3 regions of the Phormidesmis sp. 146-20 genome follow, and region 2 is predicted to be linked to each of the others. Evidence: predicted binding sites of a transcription regulator. Region 2 holds the regulator's gene; each other region holds the start of a gene.

Region 1 (2,271 bases), on a different contig from region 2:
TGGCGCAAGCTTCGGTTAATCAAGGAGCGGCTGGGGTGCGAATCGATACTCCGGCTCACGTTGCAGCAGTCAGGCAGCGTGTCTCCCGTCCGATTATTGGATTGTGGAAGCAGGTAATTCCAGGATTTGAAGTTTATATCACGCCTCAGTTTGACCATGCCCAGGCGATCGCTCAAGCGGGTGCCGATGTGATCGCGATCGATGCCACGCTGCGCGATCGTCCAGATGGTGAAACCGTTACAGAACTGATTCAACGCATTCACAGCGAATTAGAGAAACCCGTGATGGCGGATGTGGATAGTCTGGAGGCGGCGATCGCTGCCGTCAAAGCAGGTGCCGATATGGTGGGGACGACGCTCTATGGCTACACCTCCCAGACGAAAGATCTAACGCCTCCAGGGTTTGATTTATTGGAGCAGATGGTTAAAGAGTTAGACGTTCCGATTATCTGTGAGGGGGGGATTGCGTCGGCTGAGATGGCCAGGAAAGCGATCGGGCTAGGAGCATTTTCGGTGGTTGTCGGAACGGCGATTACAGGGATCGATTTGCAGGTGAAGGCGTATCGATCAAAGGTGTTTCATATCAGTGAACGGCTCAGTTAAGTTACCGAAGAAGGGAGAATCTGGATACAGCGTTTTAGCTTGTGCAGATTTTGTTCCCATAGCTGCGAATTAATTCACCCAGTTTATTAAATCCATGAGCCTTAGCAGCCTTCCAGGTACTGGCTGTCGAGTAGATAGGTGCCTCTAGCAAACCGCACCGCCCAATAGTTACCAGGACGACGATCGACTACAATTCCTTCTTCACCTAAAGCAATCACATTTGGAGGACGCAGCATCGGCATCGGGTCGGCTGTTTTTACAAAAGGCGGCAAGATCAGGACGCGAACTTTGTCACCGACGGTAAATTCTTTGGACATATAAACCTAAAGGAGGGATGAGGGATGAGGGAGGAGGGAGGAGGGATGAAAAAAATACTTCTATTGGTTTTGGGGTGTTGACATCTTTCACTTTGTTCTGGACGAACTGCTGTAATCTGATCGTGGCAAAATTAGCGGCGTTCTGCACGTTCTGTGACCTATCGATTTAGACGAGGGACGATCGCGCTTCTCCAAAATTCTCTAGCGTTCGATCGTAAGTCCTGCCCATAGTATCAGACTTGAAACTTTCGTAGTCGGAAATACAAACCTCTCGCTTCATCAGCGCGTACTCTGGCAGCACCGATATCCAAATTTGCCCATGAAAACGCACTATTCTGTACTGGTTGTCGGCGGGGGGCAGGCAGGATTGTCAATGAGCTATTGCCTAAAGGAGCGAGGCGTTGATCATCTTGTCTTTGAGAAAAATCAGATTGGACATGAGTGGCGATCGCGCCGTTGGGATGCGTTTTGTCTCGTGACTCCCAATTGGCAATGCAAGCTTCCGGGCTATCCTTACGCAGGCGACGATCCCTATGGGTTTATGCAAAAGGATCAGATTGTTCAATATCTAGAAAGTTATGCGGCATTCTTTAATCCCCCTGTTAAAGAGGGCGTGATGGTCTCCAAAATTTGGCAAAGCGACGCTCATTTTGAATTGACGACGACGATCGGAGACTTTACCGCAGATCAAGTGGTTATTGCAGCAGGCAGCTACCATATTCCTAAAGTGCCAAAAATTGCCGAACGGCTGCCTCAAGACATTGTACAAATTCATTCATCTACTTACAAAAATCCGGAGTCTTTACCTGACAAAGCTATTCTCATCGTGGGCACCGGACAGTCAGGCTGTCAAATTGCTGAAGACTTGCATTTAGCAGGTAAACAAGTGCATTTATGTGTCGGAGGTGCGCCCCGATCGCCGCGTCGATATCGAGGAAAAGATGTGGTCGAATGGCTAGATGCGATGGGCTACTATGACTTGTCGATCGCTGACCATCCTCAAAAAGAAAAGGTGAGAACAAAAGCCAACCACTATGTCACCGGGCGCGATGGTGGACGTGAAATTGATCTTAGACAGTTTGCTTTAGAAGGAATGCAGCTACATGGACGGTTAAAAACAATTCATCAAGGACAACTAGAGTTTTGGTCTGACTTACAACACAATTTAGATCAAGCTGATGCAGTTGCAGAAAGCATTAAACAATCAATTGATGGCTTTATTGAAAAGCAGCAAATTCAGGCACCTATAGATCCTCCTTACACACCCGTTTGGCAGCCTCAAATAGAAGATTTAACCCTCAATTGCAAACAAGCTAATATTGGAGCGGTGGTCTGGTGTACAGGCTATCAAA
Region 2 (2,271 bases):
CATCTCTATGAGTATCTGCAATAGTAGAACTTATCCGAATTTTGCGGGTATAGCTCAGTGGTAGAGCGTCACCTTGCCAAGGTGAATGTCGCGCGTTCGAATCGCGTTACCCGCTTTTTAACTAAAGTTTTTTAATCTCAGACTGACGAATTCTCAATGTAAGAGTTGAATGTCTTCGACTAAAGGGCAGCACCCTAAAAGTCTTTAGAGCTTTCGGTAAATTAAGCTCCTTGACGCTGGGTAATACCGCTCTTCAACACGGTCATCGTTCTGAAATCTTCAACTCACAACGTACTTTTTGACAAACTTATTACTGAATTGATCTTTGAATCGATCTATTGATTAATCTATTGACTTCCAGCCTGATTAAAATAGGTGACAGATCTTAAAAATCTTCGGATGAACGACGAATTTAAGCTCAAACCTTAAGCAATTGTTAGAGACTTAGCTCAATTCCTGCAAAAATTCAACTACCTGGCAGAATAGTGTAGTATCGAGCACAAAAACTGCTTGAAGAGTAAGTTTAAGTGTTCTAAAGTCATCAATCTCTTACAGATCAGCTGACAGCTAAGTAAAAACTGTTGCCAGGTCAATCAAGAGAGTTCAAGAGCACGAGTTCGACAAGGAACATGGTAGTGACCAAAGAGCGACCACTTGCAGCATTATTTCGCCAGATTGGGGGCGGTGCCTTTCCACCTGTCGTTGAGACGTTTGAGCGAGGCAAAACGATCTTCTTTCCAGGCGACCCCGCAGAGCGAGTTTATTTTTTAGTCAAAGGTGCCGTCAAGCTTTCGAGAGTCTATGAGGCGGGTGAGGAGATTACGGTTGCCTTACTGCGAGAAAACAGCGTGTTTGGGGTGCTGTCACTGATCACCGGGCAACGCGCCGATCGCTTTTATCATGCGGTTGCGTTCACATCGGTTGAGTTGCTGTCTGTTCAAATTGAGCAGGTTGAAAAAGCACTCAAAGACAACCCCGAACTCTGTCTGCTGATGCTGCGAGGGCTATCGTCTCGAATTCTACAAACCGAAATGATGATCGAAACGCTGGCGCATCGAGATATGGGGTCGCGTCTGGTGAGTTTCTTGCTGATTCTCTGTCGCGATTTTGGCCTGCCCAGTCAAGAAGGGATCACGATCGACCTCAAGCTGTCTCATCAAGCCATTGCAGAAGCGATCGGCTCAACGCGGGTGACCGTGACTCGTCTGCTGGGAGACTTGCGACAGGACAAAATGATCTCTATTCACAAAAAGAAGATCACTGTCCACAATCCAGTCACCTTGAGTCAGCAGTTTACCTGATCGCTAGCCAGTCGGCGAAGCCTGAAGGCGTACAAATTTCAGGCTTCACACCTCGCCTATTACCAATCGTCTTCTCTAAATAGAAACTGACCTTCTGAATTGAGGTAGGGTGACTTCCAGCGGGTCAATTCTTTATCAGGGCAGATGTCTAGTCCTTCTCCCACGCCGTAGGGGTGCATTCCGCAGACTAGCACGTTGCCGTTGTAGGCTTGCCCATGATAGTGACGACAGCCGACACAGATGGGGTGTTGGTTGAGCAGCGGTTCTACAGTTTGCATCATCGGTTGGGCAGCTTCTCCGACCATGCCTTCAAACCCAAAATAGGCTTCTAAGACGGGGTTGACTAGCTCATTAATGTATTGGTCAATCTCATCTGTAAAGGTATTTTGTGCCTGTGCCGAAAGCTCGTCAGAAAGCTCTACAAACACGTTGACCACTTCTGTCACTTCTCTCGACACTTCAACAAAGAAGCCTTCGATGTGATCCGCGATCGTTTCTAACAGTTCAGAAAAATCTTTTTGCCACTCTTCCATAGGGTTCTCACCGGGGTTGCGTTCCAAAAGGGATGGATGATTGAGCGTTGATTCCCTTGTGTGAGGCTGCGCTAGATGGCTAAAGATTCCTACCATCAAAGGGTTCTATCCAAGGGAATAGCTTCGCTATCATAGCGCAAACTTTTATGGTTCAATCTGGTCAAAAAGAAGGCGATCGCTTTCTGATTTTGCGATTCTCACTAGCCCAAACGCATTGAGAAGATTCAGTGATTTCAGAAGATTTGCAAAAGACTATAAATCAAAAAGTTTCTTCATATATTCACAACAATTATGCGACAGAAATGCTGCTATCGCTAGAGGCATTGAGTTAGCTCTCTTGATTAGACTGAGCCTGATTCTAATTTGGGAGACGCTCGTTGTGAACAATTCGATCGTGATGATTTTACTCTTGGGGCTGCTGCTGATGATGCTGATTG
Region 3 (2,271 bases), on a different contig from region 2:
GTCTTCTGCCCCCCAACCCCCCAATTCTGGGAAGCTTTAGAGCAAGATTTTCAAATCAAAGTCCCTCACTTGTGGGGAATTTAGGGGGCTGCCCAAATTGACGACCGCAGCGAAAGATTCCGTCGAATTCGCGTTAACAAAGCATTATTACTGAATTTGCACTGAAATACGATCTCTTCAAGTTACCCGCAAGGGGTCGCTTCGAGTTACCCGAAAGGGGTCGCCCCAGTTCAGTCCCAGTTGCCTTTGAGCATTTCCTTGGTTGGTGGCGATTTCGATCCAGTTGTGACTGCCAATTAATGCCAAAACTTCTCCAGGTTCACTGTCTGCATAGGTCGTTTTGCTTGGATAAGTTATGTGAGCGATCGTCACGCTCCAGTCCCTTCCCTCCACTTCTGTCCCCGGAATATTCGTAATCAGATTGCCAAAATGGTCGATCGCTTGAATCGATCCTTCAATTGTGTGATCTGTCCGAATGGGATTAGCAATGGGAAACTGCACGATCGTATCCAACTCGATCGCTCGTCCCAATTCCCTCAACGGTACGCCACTCGCCAAATGTGCGCCAACCGGGGCAAAAATATCGCGTCCGTGAAAAGTCTGACTCGGAGCCAAAACGCGCCAATAATTGGGATTTGTCAACTCAACGGCGGCGACCCCTTGCGGGTAACTCGAAGAGATCGCTTTCCACTGGCTCAACACGCCACTCACCAACCCATTGTCAGGACTGACCAAAAAACCAGACCCAAGCTGAACGGCGATCGCTCGTCTCGCACTGCCCACCCCCGGATCAACGACAGCTACATGCACCGTTCCATCAGGGAAGTAAGGATAGGCATTCATGAGTTGAAATCGCGCCATCGCTACGGATTGAGGCGGAATCTGATGGGTAATATCGATCACTTGTAGATGAGGATTGACGTGAGCGATCGTCCCTTTCATCACCGCTACATACGCATCACTCAGTCCAAAATCAGTTAGAAGGGTCAGGATCATTTATCAGTAGGTTCAGTAATATTTATGTTTTTAATGTTAACTTTGGTAGCATAAGCTACGGATTATTCTACTAGCTGCTACCATTAGAATAAGCGAAAGCTAACAGGTGACACTCTAGGAACGTTTAACATGAACAGAAATCGTAATCAAAACGCCGCGCAAACTGCCAGCGTCCACCGTGAAAACCTTCAGAAAAACCTGCAACGCCGCATCGAAGCTGCCAGAGCTAGCGGTGACACCAACCTTCTTCGACTGCTAGAAGCAGAAGCCAGCTATCTCAAGTAGTGCTTCACTCATCATTCAATTCTGCTCCTATTTAGGATTCACGCAGAGGTACAGGCTAAAAGGTTTGTGCCTCTTTTATTTTGGGCTTTTTTTGATCTTCTGTTGATCTTCTGCTTTGATCAAGTTGCAGCAGTTCTCTGGTGAGTCAGGACGGTTGAGTAGAGGACGCTTGTATACTGAATTCTAAGTTTTGTGGAGGGGTTCTCAGAATTCCTTTCTCTATTTAATTTTCTAAAAAAACTTTAGAGCACACGGAGACACTCAATGAAAGTCGCAATTACAGGGGCAACGGGATTTGTGGGCAGTCGTTTGGTAGAGCGGCTTTTGGCTGAAGGGCATCAGGTCGTTGTGTTGACGCGCAATCCTGCTAAGGCTGCTTTTCCTCAGTCGTCGAGTCTCGAAATCGTTGCCTACAATCCAACTGAGTCGGGCGATTGGCAAAATGTCTTTTACGGCTGCGATGGTGTAGTTAATCTGGCAGGAGAAGCGATCGCCGAATCCCGCTGGACACCCGAACGCAAACAAGCGCTGATCGACAGCCGCAAAATCACTACCCAAAAGATCGTCGAAGCCATTGCCAAAGTCGATCACAAGCCTTCTGTCTTGGTGAATGCATCAGCGATCGGCTTCTACGGCACCAGTGAAACGGCCACCTTTGACGAAACAAGTTCTGCGGGAGACGATTTCTTAGCGGAGATCTGCCAAATCTGGGAAGCCGAAGCCAGCAAGGTTAAGGAAATTGGAACTCGATTGGTCATTCTGCGATTGGGCGTTGTGTTGGGAGATGGAGGCGCGTTAGGTAAGATGTTACCAGCCTTTAAGTTGTTTGCGGGTGGCCCGATCGGCAGTGGTAAGCAGTGGTTTTCGTGGATTCACCGAGACGATGTAGTGAGTTTGATTGTGCGGGCACTGACGCGATCGGACATGGAAGGCACTTTTAACGCAACGGCTCCCAATCCCGTCCGTATGGTTGACCTGACGAATACGATC

What was found. The regulator NtcA, encoded in region 2, controls nitrogen genes in cyanobacteria. The targets are predictions, from matches to a motif close to TTTGTANNNNNNNNTACAAA.
Region 1: the regulator NtcA is predicted to act here: its motif matches at 1,167-1,186, upstream of ACKFKH_RS31580 (MSMEG_0569 family flavin-dependent oxidoreductase).
Region 3: the regulator NtcA is predicted to act here: its motif matches at 1,039-1,058, upstream of ACKFKH_RS07360 (SAM hydrolase/SAM-dependent halogenase family protein).

Annotation. Positions count from the first base shown of each region.
Region 1 covers NZ_JBJPHT010000077.1:7,252-9,522, forward strand. The annotation lists gene ACKFKH_RS31570 (N-acetylmannosamine-6-phosphate 2-epimerase) at 1-602, shown strand, start outside; gene sipA (regulatory protein SipA) at 704-919, opposite strand; gene ACKFKH_RS31580 (MSMEG_0569 family flavin-dependent oxidoreductase) at 1,239-2,271, shown strand, end outside.
Region 2 covers NZ_JBJPHT010000021.1:20,010-22,280, forward strand. The annotation lists tRNA gene ACKFKH_RS17460 (tRNA-Gly) at 44-115, shown strand; gene ntcA (global nitrogen regulator NtcA) at 630-1,301, shown strand; gene ACKFKH_RS17470 (hypothetical protein) at 1,361-1,834, opposite strand; gene ACKFKH_RS17475 (hypothetical protein) at 2,214-2,271, shown strand, end outside.
Region 3 covers NZ_JBJPHT010000006.1:78,285-80,555, forward strand. The annotation lists gene ACKFKH_RS07360 (SAM hydrolase/SAM-dependent halogenase family protein) at 178-996, opposite strand; gene pirA (arginine synthesis PII-interacting regulator PirA) at 1,126-1,281, shown strand; gene thyD (thylakoid membrane protein ThyD) at 1,546-2,271, shown strand, end outside.